Regions from separate parts of the Bacillus sp. JJ1562 genome, predicted to be linked through region 4. Evidence: predicted binding sites of a transcription regulator. Region 4 holds the regulator's gene; each other region holds the start of a gene.
The links. Region 4 encodes Rex, which represses fermentation and respiration genes when NADH is low (regulators of the CRP and FNR family bind a similar motif). Its sites were predicted from a motif close to TTGTGAAATATTTCACAA; they were not measured.
Positions count from the first base shown of each region.

Region 1: V7097_RS06845 (DoxX family membrane protein) is a predicted target of Rex. The motif match lies at 4,112-4,129, and genes of this name have one in related genera.
Region 2: V7097_RS04935 (TIGR04053 family radical SAM/SPASM domain-containing protein) is a predicted target of Rex. The motif match lies at 2,190-2,207, and genes of this name have one in related genera.
Region 3: V7097_RS13330 (DUF438 domain-containing protein) is a predicted target of Rex. The motif match lies at 2,091-2,108, and genes of this name have one in related genera.

Region 1 is NZ_JBALOQ010000010.1:32,106-37,587, reverse strand. Features, by position in the region: gene V7097_RS06860 (aldehyde dehydrogenase) at 1-1,364, opposite strand, end outside; gene V7097_RS06855 (LysR family transcriptional regulator) at 1,540-2,400, shown strand; gene tcuA (FAD-dependent tricarballylate dehydrogenase TcuA) at 2,450-3,955, opposite strand; gene V7097_RS06845 (DoxX family membrane protein) at 4,148-5,143, shown strand.
Region 2 is NZ_JBALOQ010000007.1:23,367-28,848, forward strand. Features, by position in the region: gene V7097_RS04930 (Crp/Fnr family transcriptional regulator) at 103-807, shown strand; gene V7097_RS04935 (TIGR04053 family radical SAM/SPASM domain-containing protein) at 982-2,106, opposite strand; gene V7097_RS04940 (DUF5316 domain-containing protein) at 2,382-2,675, opposite strand; gene V7097_RS04945 (molybdenum cofactor guanylyltransferase) at 2,850-3,455, opposite strand; gene V7097_RS04950 (DUF2249 domain-containing protein) at 3,604-3,834, opposite strand; gene V7097_RS04955 (hypothetical protein) at 4,037-4,174, shown strand; gene V7097_RS04960 (Crp/Fnr family transcriptional regulator) at 4,481-5,170, shown strand; gene V7097_RS04965 (DUF2249 domain-containing protein) at 5,303-5,482, shown strand, end outside.
Region 3 is NZ_JBALOQ010000019.1:119,471-124,952, forward strand. Features, by position in the region: gene V7097_RS13320 (TetR/AcrR family transcriptional regulator) at 1-115, opposite strand, end outside; gene V7097_RS13325 (hypothetical protein) at 204-755, shown strand; gene V7097_RS13330 (DUF438 domain-containing protein) at 797-2,023, opposite strand; gene V7097_RS13335 (HesB/YadR/YfhF family protein) at 2,374-2,670, opposite strand; gene V7097_RS13340 (NADPH-dependent FMN reductase) at 2,918-3,514, opposite strand; gene V7097_RS13345 (amino acid ABC transporter ATP-binding protein) at 3,593-4,342, opposite strand; gene V7097_RS13350 (amino acid ABC transporter permease) at 4,355-5,017, opposite strand; gene V7097_RS13355 (amino acid ABC transporter substrate-binding protein) at 5,043-5,482, opposite strand, start outside.
Region 4 is NZ_JBALOQ010000051.1:30,105-35,586, forward strand. Features, by position in the region: gene V7097_RS22885 (CPBP family intramembrane glutamic endopeptidase) at 425-1,162, shown strand; gene V7097_RS22890 (YdiK family protein) at 1,166-1,375, shown strand; gene tatC (twin-arginine translocase subunit TatC) at 1,418-2,173, opposite strand; gene V7097_RS22900 (twin-arginine translocase TatA/TatE family subunit) at 2,190-2,381, opposite strand; gene V7097_RS22905 (redox-sensing transcriptional repressor Rex) at 2,416-3,057, opposite strand; gene moaC (cyclic pyranopterin monophosphate synthase MoaC) at 3,060-3,551, opposite strand; gene V7097_RS22915 (ABC-F family ATP-binding cassette domain-containing protein) at 3,686-5,482, shown strand, end outside.

The sequences.
Region 1 (5,482 bases), on a different contig from region 4:
CTATATTTTGTTCCACCGAAGGGAGCTTGTGCAGCACTCGAACGATAAGTATTAATCCAAACAGTACCTGATTCAATTTTTCTAGCAAATTGATGTGCTCTTGATAAATTCTTGGTCCAGACTCCTGCCGCTAATCCATAGTTAGATTGATTCGCTATATAAAGTGCTTCATCATCATTTTCAAAAGGAATTACACTTAAGACAGGGCCAAATATTTCCTCCTGGGCTATAGTCATTTCATTCTTTACATCCCCGAAAATGGTAGGTTCTATAAAAAATCCATTATTCAATTCACCTTCGGTTACTTTCTTGCCTCCGGCAACTAAGTTCGCTCCTTCTTTTATACCTTCCTTTATCATAGATAAAATTCTATTTTGTTGATTTTCGTTTAAAACAGGACCCATTTGGGTTTCTGGTTTAAGTGGATCACCAAGTACAATTTCCCTAGCTCTTTTTGCAAGAGTATTGATTACTTGATCGTATATTTGCTTGTGTACCAACAATCTTGATCCAGCGATGCAGGTTTGACCGGACGCTCCAAAAATACCCGCCATTGCTCCATTTATTGCATTTTCAATATTTGCATCATCAAAAATAATATTCGGGGATTTTCCACCTAATTCTAGTGTGCATGGAATCAAATTTTTACTAGCATTTTCAGCTATTATTTTTCCAGTAGCGGGACCTCCCGTGAAACTTATCTTATTAACATCAGGGTGAGTGGTAAGCATTGTACCTACCCTACTATCCCCCGTAACAATATTTACAACTCCTTTCGGAAACCCTGCTTCTTCTATTAACTTTCCTAACTCTAAAGTGGTAGCGGAAGTATGTTCAGATGGCTTTATAACTACAGTATTTCCCGTTGCAAGTGCTGGTGCTAATTTGTTAGTCAATGTTTGGATAGGCGAATTCCAGGCCGATATTAATACCGCAACTCCTATTGGTTCTCTTAATGTGTAATCAAACATATTGCCATTATCTAAAGGAATCGTTTCACCTGATAATTTATCAGCAAATCCTGCAAAAAAACGATAATTTCTAGCAGCAAAATGCATTTGTTTTTTTGTTTCTCTTATTACTTTTCCATTGTCAGTTGATTCTAAGATAGCTAGCCTTTCTGCATTTTTATCAATTAAATCGGCTAATTTTAATAATAAGTTAGCTCTAGTAAGGCCGTTTGTTTGGCGCCATTCTAAGTTAAACGCCTTTCTAGCAGATTCGATTGCTGTATTAATATCTTCCTTACTTGCTTGTTGGATCTTGGCCCAGGGGAGTTGATTATAAGGATTAATGGTTGTGAAAGCTTCTGAGGCTGAACTGTTTATCCACATTCCATTTATGTACATTTGATAATACTTCAAAATATCACTCCTATTTATACTGTGCTTATAGTAAAAACTGTTATTATCTGATATTGTATAATATTATGAATATAAATAACAATATCAGTTTTTTATTAATTCTGATAAATCGTTTTTATAATCCAGTAATACCAATGCTTCTAACCACAACAATTTCAATAGGAGGTAATTTATTATGGATAGTAAGGATTGGAATATTATTAAAATTTTATACGAAGAAAAAAATATAACGCGTGCTGCTGAAAGAATATACATTTCACAACCTGCATTAACATATAGAATTAAAAGCATCGAACAAGAGCTAGGTGTAAAGATCCTTTTTAGAACAAAACAAGGAGTAAAATTTACAAAAGAAGGAGAATATCTTGTCCAATATGCTAATAAGATGGTTTATAATTTTCAGAAAGTAAAAGACCATTTATTAAATATGAACGAAATGGATGGTGGCATTATTCGATTAGGTGTTTCAAGAAATTTTGCCAGATTTATGTTACCTGATATATTGAAAGAGTTTTTAGATCAATATAAAAATGTACAATTCCATGTGATAACTTCTTGGAGTCAATCAATTATTAAAATGTTAGAAAAGGATACTATAAATCTGGCAATTATGAGAGGAGAAAACTTTTGGAAAGACGGTAAAATCCTATTACATAAAGAACCGATTTGCATAATTTCTAAAGACCCTATAAATATTAAAAAGTTACCGGATTTACCAAGAATCATTTTTAAGACTGACAATGAGCTTCAGCAAACAATCGATAGGTGGTGGCAAGAAAATTATTCAGACCCATATTCTATTGTTATGGATATTGATAATATAGAAACATGTACAAAAATGGTAGCAAATGGTCTAGGTTACGCAATTGTCCCAAGTATTGGGTTAGCTGAATACCCTGAATTAAAAAAAGTATTTTTAACTAATGAGGATGGAGAGATAATATTAAGAGATACATGGCTTCTATATAGAAATGAGGACTTGGATTATCCTATCATTAAAAAATTTATTTCGTTCCTAGAAAGCAAAGTTTACTGATAATATAAAAACCTTTGAGCAAATTTAATCAACTCAAAGGTTTTCGTTATTAATTATTAATGGTTAATTGTTTTAAAGAATATTTCGCTGCGTTATCACCAGCAATTTTTCCAAAAACCGCTCCAGACATTAATCCTGAACCTCCAGGATAATTATCATAGAAAATTCCACCTATCATTTCTCCTGCCGCATACAGTCCTTTTATTGGTTGGTCCTCTTTATTTAAAACTTCTCCATTTTTATTTGCATGTACGCCTCCGAAACAGAATGTTATACCACATGTAACTGGAAATGCATAAAATGGAGATTCTTCAATACGTAATGACCAGTTTGATTTTGGTGGGATAATTCCCTCGGTTCCTTTCCCATCCTTTATAGATGGAAAATAGTCCCCTTCTTGTACTGCATTATTGTATTGTTCAACTGTTTCTAAAAATTTCTCCTTATTTACTGGGAGTAATTCTGCTAGCTCATCCAAAGTATTCGCAACTAAACTTGTAGCCTCAGGTAGGTTATATTCTTCCCTTAGTTCTTGTCGAACTTGATTATCGAATATTTGGAAGGCAACATGATCAGGTTGCTTCAACACTTCTGCACCGTACTTAGCGTAAGTATAATTTCGAAAGTCAGCTCCCTCATCCACAAATCGCTCACCATTTTTGTTCAACATTATACCTAATGGATATGAATGCTTTTTATAAATATCCCCCGGTTTATCAAAATCACCTACTGATGGCACATTAAAATCAGTTCCAATTGAATGGCATCCTGTCCATTGTCCATGCTTTTGTGCACCAACTTCTAATGCCATTCTTATACCAGCACCAGTATTAAATTCTGTACCCCTTACCTTTGCTGCTTTCCATTGTTCACCAAGATTTTCTGCACGCTGATCCTTATTTGCCTCGAAACTCCCACATGCTAAAACAACACTATTTGTTTTTACAATTATATCTTCATTTTTTTGTTTTACCATTACAGCACAAATTACATTATTTTCAGAAATCAACTTGAAAGCTGGAGACTCATACCATATATCAATATTCATTTCTTCAGCACGTGTAAAAAGTTTTTTAACCAGTCCCATCCCAATTCCTTTTGTTTTAACAGGTAATCCACCCCAAAATTGTATTACGCCATTATTTTTAAACGACTGGTTTGCGAAGTTTAATTCAAATTCTACTCCTTGTTGTTTCATCCAAGAAATCGTGTTGTATGAATTTGATACTAGTTGATTTGCTAATTCAGGGTCACTTTTTCCTCCAGTAACTTTCATTAAATCGTTATAATAATCCTCTATTGTATATTGAGGCATCTTAATGTTAGATGCCTCTTCATCAGTTAATTCGGGCATTAAGACACGAATGTCGTCTAAATCATTATAGGCAAATCTAATGGCACCATCAGTAAAAAATGAATTTCCACCCCGCTTTTCTTTTGGGCCTTTTTCAAGTACTAAAACATTTGCTCCTTGTTCCTTGGCAGATAATGCAGCACACAGTGCTGCATTACCTGCACCTACTACTACAACATCATAATTGAATTCTTTTGTCATTTTTTTCCCCTCCGTATGAATATTCAAAATTATTGTAATATGATTGTGAAAATAAATAAAATATTTATATTTTATTTAGGGTAATAGAAAATATTTATAATTACTCTCAATCATGTGAACGCCAACATAATCCGCTACTTCTTTAGGAATAATAATTTTTGAACTTTGTTACAAAAAGGAGGGGTATATCTATTGAAGAAATGCAATTCTATTCTTTTATTTGGGTTAATTTGTTTTTCACCAATTATTGCAAATGCACATGTAAAGTGGTTTACGGAGAAAGAACCAATAAAGGTTCCTATAGAACAAATCCTTTCTATAGAATTCATAACGTTATCCTTACTAATTGCTCTTTTTTTAGCGTTATTATCACAATTCATACCACAGTTGATGAAGATTCCCGGTGTCGCCAAAATCGATATGACGTTAGATGGGTATCGGAAATACTCTCGTTATATTCTTAAATATGGAACAGCTGCCGCGTTTATTTTACAAGTTGTTAATAGAACTATGTTTGCACCTGAGTTCACGATCCATCATAATTGGCAAACGGTTCTTATGTGGACGATTATCGTTTTACTATTAATTCCTCATCATTTTGCAACAAAACTAGGTTCCATTTTAATGCTTGGTTTATTTATTCATATTTGGAGTTATACCGGTTGGTTTCATATGTTAGATTATGGGTTTTACCTTGCTATCATCGGTGTTTTATTGGTGGGAAGAACGAGATTGGAGACGGCAGGGTTTCCGTTTCTTTACCTCGGAACAGGTTTAAGTTTATGCTGGGTTGCAGTAGAAAAATGGGTTTATCCTTTTATGACGATCGATATTATTCACCGCCATCACGTCCCTACTTTTGGCTTTGCTCCAGAACTATTTATCGTTCTATCGGCATTTATTGAATTCGTCGTTGGTTACCTATTAGTCGTTGGTATTCTCAACCGTTTATTGGCTGTTGTAGTAACCATATTATTTATCATGACAACGACCATATTTGGCTACACTGAAGTGGTGGGACATGCGATGATTCATATTGTTTTAATCATTTTTATTATCGAAGGAATATCCTTTTATCATCCACCAATTAAAATGCATAAGACCCGATTGGACCAAATGATATTTGTTTTCCTAAACTTTTTATTTGTGCTAAGTACATTTTTATTGATTTATTATCGCTTTGCATGAAAAAGGTGCCTGACCCCCAATAAGCTAATGCGTTACCAGGGGGCAGGCACTCCATTTGTATAAGTTCCGTGTTTTTTACAGAGCACTTATGGTTTAAACTACTTAGCGAGTACGTCTTCTACCTCTTGTTGATGGGAAACACAGGGAAAGTTCTCTAGTTTCTTTTTCAGAGTAGAAAAACACAGACCGTCCCCTAGTTTCCCTATACACTTGTTCTTGAGACCCCCTATCGACAAGTCACTGTTACTTGTCAAAATTACATCTCTCGACCTTGTCTTCTTTTACCTAATAACACAAAAAGGACCCGTTAAGGCCCTCTTGTCATTTTTAATGGCTATT
Region 2 (5,482 bases), on a different contig from region 4:
TTATGACAATATGTGTGATTTATTATACACCTCATGAGTAACTAACATTATATTATTTTCTTAAAATCAAGTATAGCATTCCTGCTTAGGAAGGTGGTACCTATGAGTCAATTGACATTACAAAAATCAATCATTTCAAATGAATTAACAGAGCTTTTGAAATCAGCTAATCACGTCATGCAAATGGAAAAAGGAACCTATTTATTCCGGGAAGGTATGAAGGCATCTGAGCTGTACCTCATTCTTTCCGGCCGTGTAAGGGTGAGCAAAGGAACTTCTGATGGCAGTGAATTATCCCTTCGAATTTGTAGCCAAAATGAAATCGTTGGGGAGCTGACATTATTCACCGATCAGCCAAAGTATTTATTTGATTGTCTAATTTTAGAGGATTGCGAAATTGCTGTGATTCAAAAGGACGATTTAGAGAGAAAACTCTTTGAAAATACGAGCTTAGCATTTGAATTTATGAAATGGATGAGTGACCATTTTCGAAAAACACAAACAAAATTTAGAGATCTTGTTTTATTAGGTAAAAAAGGAGCTTTGTATTCAACCATGGTTCGAATGACCAATAGTTATGGTGTTCAAACAGATAATGGCATCCTTATAGACTTGCATTTAACAAATCAAGAGCTTGCTAATTTTTGTGCAACTACAAGAGAAAGTGTAAATCGGATGCTGCATGAATTGCGTGCTAAGGGGATAATCTCCGTTTACAAAGGCTATATTACGATTCACGACTTAGCATATATTAAAATGGAAATACAATGTGAGGATTGTCCAGCAAAGTATTGTAGTATTGAATAATACAGGCACATTACAAAGACCCACGGGAAACCCCATGGGTCTTAAATTTGTCTAGTTCCAGGCGCCATCGGCTCGAGGTCACAAGCCAATCGCTTCTGAAGGCAAAAAGCGCCTTCTGTCAGCGCTTTTCTTGTGCTTGTCGCCGATAAGCAGGCGCCTTGCACTTTTCTACTGTTATTTAAGTGTTTTTTCTTTTTTACGAAGGGCTTCTGGGATATATATACAGAATGGTTCACTCTCCATGTAATCTCCTGTCATCGCATATGCACGAGAACGTGATCCACCACATACATGTCGGAATTCACATACTCCACATTTTCCTTTATATTTGTCCGGATTACGCAAATCCTTGAATATTGGTGATTCACGATAAATTTCAGCTAATGGAGTCTCACGTACATTTCCTGCTTTAACAGGTAGCAACCCACTTGGATACACATCTCCAATATGAGAAATAAAGACAAATCCGTTACCATCGTTTACACCTTGTGGTGCCCTTCCTAGTCCATCAATTTGACCAGTTTTCCCCTTCATAAGTGCATCTTCGTAGCGAATTTGTTTATCAATATCCTTTGTTTCACGCAGTTTGGATTGGATGACGACTCGACGATAATGCTGTGCTGCTGTTGTTTTAATATCGAATTTTACATGTTTACTTAAATCATATAACCAACGGAAAACTTTTTCATGTTCAACAGGGGAAATCATGTCCGTATCCTTACCACGACCTGTTGGTACAAGGAAAAAGACGCTCCATAATACACAATCAAGGTCCTCAACCAATTTTGCCATTTCATCTAAGGCATGAACATTATATCTCGATATTACTGTATTGATTTGCACTGGAATTTCAAGTTCATGTAAATATTTGATAGCTCTCATCGTTAAATCGAATGAACCTTTTGTACCTCGGAAATGGTCATGAATTTCTGCATTTGGTCCATCTAAACTAAAAGCCCAACGCGCCAAGCCAACTTCCTTAGCCTTTTCAATAGCTTCTTTTGTAACATTAGGTGTTGCACTTGGTGTCATTGAAACACGTACACCTTTTTTAATCGCATAATCAGCAATATCATAAACGTCAGGACGCATTAATGGATCCCCGCCAGTAAACACGAGCATTGGATTATTCATCTCATATATTTGGTCGATTAGCCTTTTCCCTTCTTCAAAGGAAAGTTCTCGAGGGTCTCTCGTATATTGTGCTTCTGCACGGCAATGTAAACATTTTAATTGGCAAGCTCTTGTAAGCTCCCAAATCACAATAAATGGGTCTTTGTTATAATCTCTTTCAAACATGAGGCAAACCTCCTTTGTTAATGTCCACATTTTAACACTATAAATAAGTGAATTATGTGAGGTACATCACAGATTAGGGAGGTGTTTGAAATTGTTCACAAATTAAGAAAAGCGCAAGCACCTCGATCAGACCCGACAAGCATAAGAAAAGCCGGCGAGAAGGATGCCTTTTATCCTTCTTGACGGATTGGCTTATGACCTCGAGGGGCTAGGTGCTGGAGCTAGACACAAAGCAAAATGAAAAGTGAATTGAAGGAATATGTTTTGAAGAATTTTCAAATGTAATTGAGTGTTAACACTACAGCTACAAGTAGGTTTGGAGCTCCCAAGAGGAAAAATAAATAGGAATATCGGATTCTTTTTTTTCGGTCTCGTTTGCTTTCGGTGTAATAATTCGCTCTTGCCCTGTCACCACTAATAAAGGTATCTGATACGATTCCTGCAAGCAAGAAACAAATAATCCCAAGTGTCCCAGAAATAACCGAATATGTTTCAAATTGATGAGTAGACAAACCAATGATTAATAGAATTCCAGAGGTTAATATACCTAAAATCAAGCCTACCCTCAAACACAATCCCTCCTTTTCAAAATGTCTGGTATTAATATTTTATCGTACTTTTCAGAAAATTATGAGTATATAGAGTGTTTTTTACTACAGAAGCCAATTGACTGATTTAAGGAACAAAGACTAAGAACGCCACGTCTGAGTGGCAACGTCTTTGTGACTCACACCGTGTGGGCTTCAATCTGGCTCCGGTTTTATTTTTTCATATTCAGTTTGGTTGTTAATGTTTTCGAATTCTAAGCCTTGTAACTGAAGATCTTGGTTAGTTACGAATTTGACGTGGCAAGAGTCCAACAATTGGCTCATTTTAAAATGTTGATTCATTAGCAATTGTTCTATTTTCTTTGCAACTCTTTTATGGTAAACAGCGATTAAGGGCTGCTGTCTACCTTTGATAATCGGTACGACAGCATCGACCATATCTTCATTTGTAAAAGTGAGTAGCTGTTTAACAAGTTCGTCAGTTACGAAAGGAGTGTCACAAGGTAAGACAACATACCAATCTGAAACTTGTTTTTGCATGGCTGAAAATATGCCTGCAAGCGGTCCATTTCCTTTAAATTCGGGTAAATCCTCAATAACTTCCACTGATGTTTGGTTTCGAAATTGCTCTACTAATGCGGGATGACTCACAATAAGAAGTTTGCCCACATTCCCTTCCAATGCCTCGATTGCATATTCATAAAAGTACTTCTGATGAAGTTCGGCAAACGCTTTAGGGCTTCCAAATCTCCTTGATTCTCCACCAGCCAGAAGAACACCTGCGATTTTTGATTTATACATTATGAAACTTCCTTTTACTTTTTCTTCATAGTAGCACGATTGGAATGGTCTTCCAAACGAAACTTTTTCATCCATAAAAAAGGTGTAGGCAAAGCCGTTAAATGACTTTGCCTACACCTTGAGAGATATCGGAATTTGTGATTAGTTTTTATTTTTTACCGATTGCAACGCGCCAAATTTCTGGACCTTCTTCAAGGTATTCCCAAGTGAATTCTTCACCGCGTTCCATCATGAATTGGTATTGGAGTGGTCGTGGATCATGGTCATTTGTTAGCTCCATGATTTCACCTGACTGTAAACCATCAAACGTTCTAAAAATAGTAGGGTGCTTTTCCCTCGGTGCGTAATCTGGTGCATTTACTTTCGCTGCAAATACCATATTATCATTCCTCCTTTTGTTTTATGGGTCCATTGTATCGAGTCTCTTCCGTTATTGTAGTGAAACTTATCACTATGTACGTATGTTTTTTATCATATGCCTATACAAATATGCGATAATTAGAGTAACATTTAAAATCCCACGTAAAAGTCTTGTTATACCTCATGATTGTGGAGTTTAAAAGGGTAATCGGGGTGAAAAGATGAAGGAATTTGTAGATACATGTAAAGAATGTGAGAAAGAAATTTATTGTTTGGTTGGATTTATTAATGGTGTTGTATTAGATGATAAAAAAGGAATACTTTGCTTTGATTGTGCGGAAAAAAAGCAAGTTGACTAACTTTATTCACCCCTTGACTGAATAAAGTTACAGCCTCCGGCGGATGCCACGATTTTTCAAAGGAAATTTTTCGATCAGTAAGATTAAAGACTAAGTACTCCACTTCCTGTGGGCCTAAAAATCGGGCACAAATACGCCAAGGTGCATTTGATTCTAGGAGAATTTCTCCTAGTTTTTTTTGTCTATTTTTTGAACATTGATTTTGTTTCTCACTACCTATGATGAAAATCACAGTTTAAAAAACAAGGATTGCTACACTTAATGTGGATGCCTAATTGTAATTAATTTGAACAAGGAGTGAGAACAATGGCTCTACCATCCATTCGTGAACAATTGAGAGGAGTTCCCTTGTTTCGAGAAACAACCCCGGAAGAACTAGATCCAATTGTTGAAATTTCACAGTCACGATTATATAAACAAAAAATGTTCATCTTTATGCAAGACGATCCACTAGATCGTGTTTTTTTCATTCAATCTGGAAAAGTAAAAATTTATAAATCTGACATGCATGGAAAGGAACAGATTGTGTCCGTACTCGAAGCAGGAGAAATGTTTCCACATGCTGGATTTTTCCGAAAAGGTGGGTATCCTGCACATGCTGAAGTAATCGAGGATTCAAATATTATCTACACACCCATTGATCGATTTGAAGAAATATTACTAAAGAATCCTGAGCTTTGTATCAAAATTTTTAAAGTTTTAGGCGAAAAAATCATCGACCTTCAAAAACGACTGGAGGAACAAATCCTATTAAATACGCAAGAACAAATTATTATGCTTTTACTTCGTTTATGCAGAAGTAATGGAGAAAAGATCGGCAATCGCTTTAAGCTAACAACTCAATTCACAAATCGTGAGCTTGCCAACATGATTGGTACAACACGTGAATCTGTAAGTCGGACGATTTCAGTATTGAAAAAGAAACAAATTGTAGACATGACTCCCGATGGGTATTACCTATTGGATCATATGAAGCTCCATGATGAGATTTTCTAGGCCAACAGGAAGTGGTGTTCTTAGTCCTTGATCTTGCTTAAATATTTTGGTGTTTGTGATTCACGTCACAACGTTTCTCATTGAAAATGATTATCATTAGATTATAAACGTTATATAAGGGGGAAATCAAAAATGGATTCAAAAGTAGTAGAAGTGGATGTTAGGGAAGACCTTAAAAATAAAATCGAGCCTTTTCAAAAGATTATGGAGGCGGTTAAACCTTTACAGGATGGAGATATCTTCATTTTACACGCACCTTTTAAACCGACTCCTTTATTTCCAATATTAAAAGCTAAAGGATTTACAAATGAA
Region 3 (5,482 bases), on a different contig from region 4:
CCTCCTTTGCAATATTTCTCACTGTTGCTTGCTCCATGCCTTCACGCTTAATAACCCTTAAGGTTGCTTCCGCTACTTTTTCTCTTCTTTTATCATGATCAACTATTTTTGGCATATTTTTATTATACTCGATTGATTTATTTAATACAACTGTGTTAAATTAGTTTTAGCACAGTTGTATTAATAAAAAGGGAGATGGATTGATGATTGGTTGGCTTATTGTCGCTTGTGAAATTGGTTTTTGGATATTTGTCATTACAGGTCTGTTTTTTCGCTATATATTACGCTATAAAAAGGTTGGTGGATTGTTGCTCTTATGTACACCACTGGTGGACTTAGTATTAATAATTGCGACAGTCATTGATTTAAAAAATGGCTCAACAGCAAATATTTTTCATGGATTGGCGGCTATTTACCTTGGAGTAACCATAGCTTCCGGACATCGTATGATAAAATGGGCAGATGAAAGATTTGCGTATCGATTTGCAGGCGGGCCTAAACCCCAAAAGGCTCCTAAATTCGGTGCAGCTCGTGCCAAGCATGAACAAAGTGGTTGGTTCCGGCATGCCCTTGCCTGGGCAATCGGGGGAATATTATTATTTGCAATGATCTGGTTTGTGGGTGATTCTTCTAAAACAGAAAGTTTAAGTGGTTTATTCAACGTTTGGTCGATGGTTCTTTTCATTGATTTTTTAATTAGCTTTAGCTATACAATTTGGCCAAAGAAGGAAAAGATAGAAAGTAAAACATTTTAGAAAAAATGCTGACACGTTGATGTCAGCATTTTTCGTTTCCCCTATGATAATATTCGTTTTTCTCCTTCAATTTCCTGGATTGGAGCTATGTTTTGTGAGAATTCCATCGTTCCGATATATTCCCCATCCTCATCCCGTATGGCAAAGTATCGGATATACACGTATTTACCTTTTGCTTTGATCCAGAAATCTTCTGTATCTTTTTTTCCTGCTTTGAAGTCTTCAAGTAATTCTTCAACAACATGAACACTTCTAGGAGGGTGGCAGTTTTGAACCGTTCTCCCAATAACTGCTTTTGTCCTTGCAAAAATACGCTCTTTTCCTTTGCTGAAATAACGGACGACGTCATCCTTATCGATAAACGTAATATCAACCGGTAAATGATTTAAGAGCAATTCAAGTTGTTTTAAGGATAAGATACCTGTTTCCATCTTAATAAACCCTTTAGTTGCAATTTGTTCTTCATCCATTACATTTCGCGCAGGTTTCCAATCATCAGGTGAAATCAAGCAAAATCCGATTTCATCACTCTCATGGGCTATTTTTATCCACTCATCTTCGGTTAAATTATTTAAGGACATTGGGAAAAGAATATTTTCCTCTCGATAAATCATTTCATTTATTTGATCAATAAAAAATTGAATAACCTCAACGACAGACTGTTTATCCCCATCGTAATCTGTTAGCATTTTTTTGGCATCTTTGATTGCATCCTGAATGAAATCATCGATTTTCCACATCATATTGGTTGGTCCATAAATTCCGTACTTTTCTAAGTAAGGAAAAAGAAGCTGTTCTTTTCTTTCATAATGCTTGCCAATATCCAATAAGAGGTTGCAGTCTTCGAGTAACTTCAATCGGTTTTCTTCATGATCATCTTGTTCAAATAACTCTAAGTGTGGCTTGATACTATCGTTTACTAGCTTTTCTAGTTCTCTATTTTCAAGCATAAACGTATGAACGGGATGCCCTGGTTGCTCTTCTGGACGGGCAGCCCTGGTTTCTTCTATTAAGTCCTTAAAAATCTCCCGATGCTGTAAACAAATTTCTGTTGCGTCACCTGCTGGGATGTTCTCTTCTTCCAACAATACATGCTGTAGTCTGGAGATTTCTCCTATTGTAATATAACCAACCTTATTTGCTAAATGGGATTTAATCTCTTCTACTGATTTCCCACTATGTAAATCCAAAAAACTTTGTTTTATGATGACTTCTCGCTCGAAATCACTCATTTTATTTTTTTCTCTGTTATTAATAAGTTCACTCACACAAAATTCTCCTTTCAAACTATGCTGTTATATTTGAAAATAGCATAGTTTAAGGAAAAGTTTCGTGATGCGAATCACATCTCAAAAATCAAATACGCTTTGGCGTATTTGCGCCCGATTTTTGGCCCACAGGAAGTGGGTCATAAAGACGTTGCCACAGGAAGTGGCGTACTTAGTCTTTGATCTTACAGCTCGAAAAATTTCCTTTGAAAAATCGTGGCATCCGCTGGAGCCATTAATTTTATTCAGTCGGAGATTGACCCATTGAATTATACGCCCCTTATGTATTCACTTGTTGAATTGGGGGACTTGTGTTGAATAAAATTAATAAAGACCCACATATTGTGGGCCTAAGGTTTTGGGTATTGATATTCCAATTCATCTTTGTCTTGATTATAGTCGACTATGAGATTATGGCCGTTGAAGTACCAAATGTCATCCTCTTCTACATAGAACTCAATATCATCGACCTTTTGACTTGTGTGAATTTGAATAGGTTCGTCATGTGTTGAAAAGGCGAGTGAATACTTTTCTTGTACTGGGCTAGATCCGTAAAACATCGGATAGAATCGAACGGTATCTCCTTTTTTTACACTTATATCTTCTTTAAACCATTTTATGGCTGCGTCACTTATTGTCATTTCCATATGTATAAACCTCCCTAGCGTCCTTCTGATATTTTACGCAGAATTATGGACTTTATTAACTTAATACTACTAAAGTTTTCACATATGGGAAACCAATTGATTTGTGAACTTTATCTCAAACAAAAATATTGCAGGTAATTATGAAGACTGGTGTAAGACTGGTGTACCTGTTTTTTTAGCTTATAAAACGTTCTTCTCTTCAAAATAAAAAAAGCAACGCCTCTTTAAACGTTGCTTCTTCTTGCTTTTATCGAACTGTCTTCAATGCCTTACCCCAAGATACAACTTGATCTAACAGCATGTTCATATTATCATCATGAATATTTTGTGGTTTAAAATTAGAGCCATTTTCAAAGTCTAGGAATAGTGATAGCGTTGGATGGGTGCGAACATCAGCTAGGTTTAATTCACCACAGATTCCACGGAGATGTTCCGCTGCACGAGCACCACCAGTTGAACCATAACTAACGATTCCCGCTGATTTGTTGTACCAAGCTTCACGTGCTAAATCCATCGCATTCTTTAATGCTCCTGTTATACTGTGATTGTATTCTGCTACAACAAATATAAATCCATCAAGACTTGCTAATTTCTCATTCCATTTAGCGATTCCAGGTGCATCTCCTGTTCCTAGAAATGGTAAATCGTAATCTTTAATATCTACGATTTCGTAATTTGCATTCCCTTTCTTGTCTCCATACCCTTTTACCCATTCGCCAACCTGTGGACTTACACGTCCTTCACGTGTACTTCCTAAAATAATCCCAATGTTTAATTTTTCTTCCGTCATTCTCTTTTCCTCCGTTGCTGTGTTTTTGCCAAACAATTTGTCTAAAAAGCCCATACTTAACACCACCTATGTAGTTAAGAAAAGCATTACAATATTAATTTCCCAATATCAGATAGACTTTATACATACATATTATGTGGGGTTCAGAATTCTTTGTAAAAATCGTTTTGTCCGCTCTTCCTTCGGATTTTTCAGTACTTCATCTGGACTCCCTTGCTCGACGATGTACCCACCATCCATAAATAGGACTTTGTTAGATACTTCGCTAGCAAATTGAATTTCATGGGTCACAATGAGCATCGTCCAGTTTTCATTGGCTAAGTCCTTCATAACTTTTAGAACTTCTCCAATTAGTTCAGGGTCTAGCGCGGAGGTAGGTTCATCGAATAAGAGTAATTCTGGTTTCAGTGCTAATGCTCTTGCAATCCCAACCCGCTGCTGCTGTCCACCTGATAGTTGGTGAGGATAAAAATCCATTTTTTCTTTTAAGCCGACCTTTTCTAATAATTCTACTGCTTCATTTCTTGCTTCGGTTTTATTTCGTTTTTGAACAATCACTGGCCCCTCCATTACATTTTGAAGAGCTGTTTTATGTGGAAAAAGGTTATAGGATTGAAAAACCATCCCTGATTTTCTACTTAACCGAATGATGTCCTGTTTCCTTATTTTTTCGGCAAAATTAAGCGAGAACCCATCTTCGAACTGAAACAGCCCTTTATCCGGTTGCTCCAGTCCATTAAAACAGCGGAGCATCGTTGTTTTTCCAGAACCGGAAGGGCCAATAATAGACACGACTTCCCCTTTTCCAACATCGATATCGATATTTTTTAACACTTCATTTTCACCAAAAGATTTCGCCAAGCTTTTGACTGATAAAAACATACCCTCACCTCTTTACCTTGCCACATAACGGCTAAGTCTCCGTTCTAGCCCTGCTTGAAGAAGCGATAAAATAAAACAGATTACCCAATAGATTAACGCAGCTTCTATATATAATAGAAGGAAATCGTACGTCCTTGCTGCAATCTCCTGTGCCTTACGAAATAATTCAGCGACCAATACCAGTGAAGCTAGGGATGTATCTTTTACAAGACTGATAAAGGAATTGGACAACGGAGGTACGGAGACCCTTGCTGCTTGTGGAAGTATGATCCGCCGTAGCGCTGTCCATCTTGTCATACCAATGGTAAAGGCGGCTTCCCATTGTCCCTTTGGAATCGATAAAATGGCTGCACGAATGATTTCAGATGCATACGCGCCAACATTTAAAATGAACGCAATCGCTGCACTTGGGAAAGGGTCAATATTCACCCCGATATTGGGTAATCCATAGAATATAATAAATAATTGCACAAGCAATGGCGTTCCACGAATTGCTGAAACATAGATAATAGCAGGAGCCTGAATGAGTCTTGATTTTGATAATCGCATCATCGCTGTGAGCAACGCAAGGATAAGCCCGCCGATGAATGAAATAAGAGTAAGTGGAATCGTATATTGAATTGCCCCTGAAACCATGGAAGGAAGGGAATTCATAAATAACTCCCATCCCTCCATATTTGCAGTAATTGTTAAAAGTAGGCTATTTTGTAGAAACATCTTCACCAAACCATTCTTGAGAGATTTTTGCTAAAGTTCCATCATCCCTCATTGCAGCCAATTGTTCATTAACAGCCTTGACCAAATCTTCATTCCCTTTATTAAAAGTAAAGGCCATCTCTGAAACGTCATCTGACTCGGTTGCAATTTTGATACTCTCATCGCCCTGTGATTTGATATAATCTAGCACTGCGAGCTTATCGTTAACGGTAGCTTCGGCACGTCCTTGCTTGATCAATGCAATCGACTGTGCAAGCCCTTCTACACCTACTATTTCAGCGCCATTTTCTTGGGCGATCGCGCCGTAATTACTCGTCAAGGATTGCGCAGCTTTTCTTCCTTTTAGGTCCCCAAATGACTTAATATCACTATTATCCTTTGGTACAACAAGGACAGCTGAAGAAAATGTATACGGTTCTGAGA
Region 4 (5,482 bases):
TTTTGCAAGCAATTTGATATAGAATTTGGAAAAAAGATTCTATTTCTTCCATCAAATACGCCCTTGGCGTATTTGCGCCCGATTTTTCAGGCCCACATGATGTGGGTTACAAAGACGTTGCCACAGGATGTGGCGCTCTTAGTCTTTGAACTTAAGCTCGAAAAGTTTCCTTTTAGATTCGTGGCATCTGCCGAAGGCTTTACCTTTATTCAGTCGGAGTTCAAACTCTGACGGAATAAGTTAATAATTTGTCCACCCTACCTATCCTATGTTACAAATAGGAAAAATAAACCAACATTTAAAGTTCTTTCAATGAAATTTTGGTTTTGCATTATACTAATGGATAAGTATGAATATATGTTACAATACAAAGGGTGGACAGGTTCATATTTATTACTATTCCATCTATAAAAAGGAGATTTTCATGAAAGCTCGATATTGGTATGTCATTTTAACTTATATCATCATGCAGTTCTCTGGAGTTTTAGGTATCCCGCTTTTATTATATTTTGGTGTTGGAAATGACCTAGATCCAGCCACTGCTACAAATACAATTATTGCACAATGGACTGTTATTAGTTTTGTTGCTGCACTTCCGATTGTATTATTTTTATTAAGGCAAGATATTAAGGAGAGACATCAGAACTTAAGACGTTCCTCAAAAGGTGAGGCAATTGGATGGGCGATTGCAGGTGTAGTAATGGCCATGACAGCCCAGATAGTTGCTGCAAACATTGAAATTCATCTGTTTGGAATTGAAGCTGGATCTGAAAACACCCAAGAAATCATGTCCTTGGTCAAATCTTTACCATTACTTGTCATCGTTGTTTCGATTATTGGTCCAATTCTTGAAGAGATTATTTTCCGCCAAATTATCTTTGGATCATTATATAAAAAATTTAACTTTTTCATCTCGGGCTTAATTAGTTCGTTAATTTTTGCTGTTGTGCATATGGATTTCACTCATATCCTTATTTATACCGCAATGGGCTTTACCTTTGCATTCCTCTATGTACAAACAAAGCGAATTATCGTACCGATTTTTGCGCATGTTGCGATGAATACTTTTGTTGTAGTGATGCAGACGGTTTTTGCAGATGATATAGAAAGGATTATGAAGCAAGCCGAGAAGCTACAACAGTCATTTATTGGGGGCTTTTAATTTATGCGAAGAACTTCACCTTTTGCAATGGGCATCATTTACGTATTAATGGGAACTTTATTTACTTATATCGCGATCAGTAGTGCAACGGAGACAATCTGGAACTTTTCCACCATTCTTCTAGCACTTGTCGCAACCTTCGACTTTGGTGTGGCAATCCGAATGTTTGCCCTACACTTTAAAATAAAAAAAGTCACAAACGCAAAAAAATAACCTCTGAACGGAGGTTATTTTTTCTATTCTCTGCACTTTTCTTTATTCCATCGAATTCGAATTTGCTGCCATCATTTCCGCTTTAAGCACCTTCCTGTAGGCACTTCTTGATACGAGAATACTGATTTCATATAATCCGAATAACGGCACGGTGACCATTAAATGAGAGATTATCTCAGGAGGTGTGATTAAACCTCCAATTACTAGAAGCACAAAATATGCATATTTTCGTATTTTCGATAAGAACATCGGTGTGACGATTCCGAGTCTTGTTAGGAACATTACAACAACCGGCAGCTGAAATAAAAAGCCAAACGGTAAAGTCAGCTGCAACAAGAATTGAAAATACTCATTAATCCCGATTACCTGATTAATATCAAGGCGATCCGCTAACCGCGTCATAAAATTCACAACAAATGGGAATAAAATAAAATAGGAAAACGACACCCCTACTAAAAACAATCCTACTGAAAGCGGAATATAACTTAGAGTTACCTTTCTTTCCTTCTCATACAAGCCTGGACTAATGAATGCCCAAAGCTGGTACAGTAAAAAAGGAGAAGAAATAACAAGTGCAATAATAAAGGCAAATTGCATGTAAATTTTAATTGGATCTGTCATACGGAAAGCATTCATTGTCAGCTCTTTGGCTTCCTTGGCATTTTGCAAATAAAGAATTAGCGGTTCGGCAAGAAAAAAGCTTCCTAATGCAACAATGAAGAAGAAAACGACTATATAAATCAGTCGTTTTCGTAACTCACCAATATGATCATAGACGGACATTTCTCTTTCGTTCATATGACCCATCCTATCGTTACTTCACATCATTAGTTTCGTTCTTTTTAACATCATCATCGTCATCATCTGCTAAGCCTTTTGTTGCGTTTTTGAATTCACGCAATGTATTACCTGCAGCTTTTCCTAATTGAGGTAACTTCTTAGGTCCAAAGATTAATAATGCAGCAAATACAATCAATAGGATACTACCAAATCCAAGATTTCCCACTGTGTGCACCTCCCAATAATTTTAAAATGTATTTCTATTCTTCAATTGAATAATGCTTTAAAAAGTAAACTAGTGCTTGTAATTCAACAGCCAGATCAATATGATGGACTCGAATATGTTCAGGCACATTGATTCTAGCTGGTGTAAAATTAAGGATACCTTTGATTCCTTTATTCACAAGGCGATCAGTAATCGACTGTGCTGCGCCAACCGGCACTGTTAAAATAGCAACCGTGACATCATCAGGCAATTCTTTTTCAAGATCATCTAAATGGCACACCTTTACTCCACCTATACTACTTCCTACTTTATTATAATCCACATCAAACGCAAGCTCAATTTTTGTATTATTATTTTTTGAAAAATTATAATGTAAAAATGCAGTACCTAAGTTACCAACACCGATTAACGTAACCTTCGTCAACTCATCCTGATCAAGGGTCTTACTAAAAAAGGATAATAAATAATTGACATTATATCCATACCCTTTTTTTCCTAATGCACCAAAATAGGAAAAATCGCGCCTAATCGTGGCTGAATCAACCTTTACTGCATCACTCAGTTCTGCAGATGATACCCTCTGCTTTCCCGAGGCATGCAAGTTTTTCAAAAACCGATAATAAAGTGGCAGCCTTTTGGCAGTTGCTTGTGGTATTTTTGATTGTTCAAGATTCATGTCTATTCCCCCGCTACTTGCCTTTTAAAATCTCCGTTCTTTCCACCTGTTTTTTCGGCTAAATAGGTTGGCCCAATCACCATGCCTTTATCAACCGCTTTACACATATCATATACAGTTAGCGCACAAACAGATGCAGCCGTAAGGGCTTCCATCTCGACACCGGTACTACCCTTTGTTTTAACCGATACGGTAATATGCAAAATATATTCATCTTGGGTCGTCCAACTAAAACGAATATCGACGCCCTTCAATGCCAACGGATGGCACATCGGGATTAGCTCTGATGTCTTTTTAGCTGCCATAATACCTGCAACCTGAGAAACAGCAAGAACATCCCCCTTGCTAACTTCATTATTTATTATTTGCTCATAAATCAATTTATTCACATTAATACTCGATTTTGCAATCGCTGTACGAACAGTATCAGATTTCTCTGTAATATCGACCATTTTCGCTCGACCCTGCTCATTAAAATGGGTAAATGATGTCATATATCGAACCCTCCCATAAACTATACACTATTTTACCACATCTGTCTTTTAAACATCTGTGAACATTATCATTGCAGTTGCTCTATTTAGATAATATAAGATACACTGTTGTTAGAAACAAGAGGTGAGAAACAATGATTTTACTACAAGTAAATCAGCTCAAAAAGTATTTTGCTGCTGATCTTATTTTATCGAATATAAAACTAGAAGTACAAACGCGTGACCGAATTGCCATAGTTGGCCGAAATGGTGCCGGAAAATCAACCCTATTAAAAATTATTGCAGGTCAGATGTCCCATGATGGCGGTGAAATCATTAAGCCAAAAAGCGTCACAATCGATTACCTCGCACAGGACACGGGACTTGAATCAAATCTTACCATTTGGCAAGAAATGCTGACCGTCTTCGCACCATTACAAAAGCTTGAAAAAGACTTAAGAAACCTTGAAGTAAAAATGGGAGACCCTTCTGTTTTTGAAAATACCGCTGATTATCAAAAACTGCTCGAAGAATACGACCAGCTTCAGGTCGATTTTAAGGAAAAAGGTGGCTATCAATATGAAGCCGATATTCGCTCCCTTCTACATGGCTTTAATTTTACAGAAGAATTCTACGAAACCAAAATATCTAGCCTAAGCGGTGGTCAAAAGACACGCCTTGCCCTTTGTAAACTATTACTAACAAAGCCTGATTTATTGATTCTGGACGAGCCGACAAACCACCTCGATATTAGCACGCTTACTTGGCTTGAACAATATCTCCAGGGCTATCCTGGTGCACTCTTAATTGTTTCACATGACCGATACTTCCTAGACAAAGTCGTCAATCAGGTCTATGAGATTTCAAGACACACTAGCTCCAAATTTGTTGGGAACTACAGCAACTATTTAAAATTAAAGGCAGAAAACTATGAGCTTGATTTGAAAAAGTACGAAAAACAACAGGAAGAAGTTGAAAAACTAAAAGACTTCATCGCGAAAAACTTAGTCAGAGCTTCAACAACGAAACGTGCTCAAAGTAGACGAAAACAGCTTGACCGAATGGAGCTGATGGACAGGCCATTAGGTGATGAAAAATCAGCTTCCTTCCGTTTTGAAATTGAAAGACAAAGTGGAAATGATGTACTGAGCGCAAAAGACATCTCCGTTTCCTATGTAAAAGAAAAACCAATTATCAAAAATATCAATTTTAATATTTATCGTGAAGACAGTATTGCATTAGTGGGCCCAAATGGGATTGGGAAGTCAACCCTATTAAAAGCAATTATCGATAAGCTTGACCATGTGGATGGAACAATTCGTTTCGGTTCTCATGTCACGATTGGCTACTATGACCAACAACAAGCAAACCTCACCTCGAATAAAAGAGTGTTAAATGAATTATGGGATGAATATTCGCTTAAACCTGAAAAAGAAATCCGCACTGTTCTTGGGAACTTCCTATTTTCAGGGGATGATGTGTTAAAAATCGTCTCAACCTTAAGTGGTGGAGAAAAAGCGAGGCTTGCTCTTGCAAAGCTTATGATGGAGAAATCGAACTTCCTCATTCTTGACGAGCCAACGAACCACTTAGACCTTGATAGTAAGGAAGTACTTGAAAATGCTTTAATTGATTACCCTGGGACAATCCTTTTTGTATCCCATGACCGATACTTTATTAACCGTATCGCAACGAAAGTATTTGAGTTATCCCCAGCTGGACTGACAGAATACCTTGGTGATTATGACTACTACCTTGAGAAAAAATTCGAAATGGAAGAATTGGCTAGACTTGAATCACAGGAGAAAAAGACTGATAAACGAGAAGTGGTCCAAGTAAAAACATCCTATGAACAAGAAAAGGAATTAAAGAAGCAAGAACGCCAACGAAAACGTAGAATTGAAGAAATTGAACTTGAGATATCCTCTCTTGAGGAAAAAACCGAAGAAAAT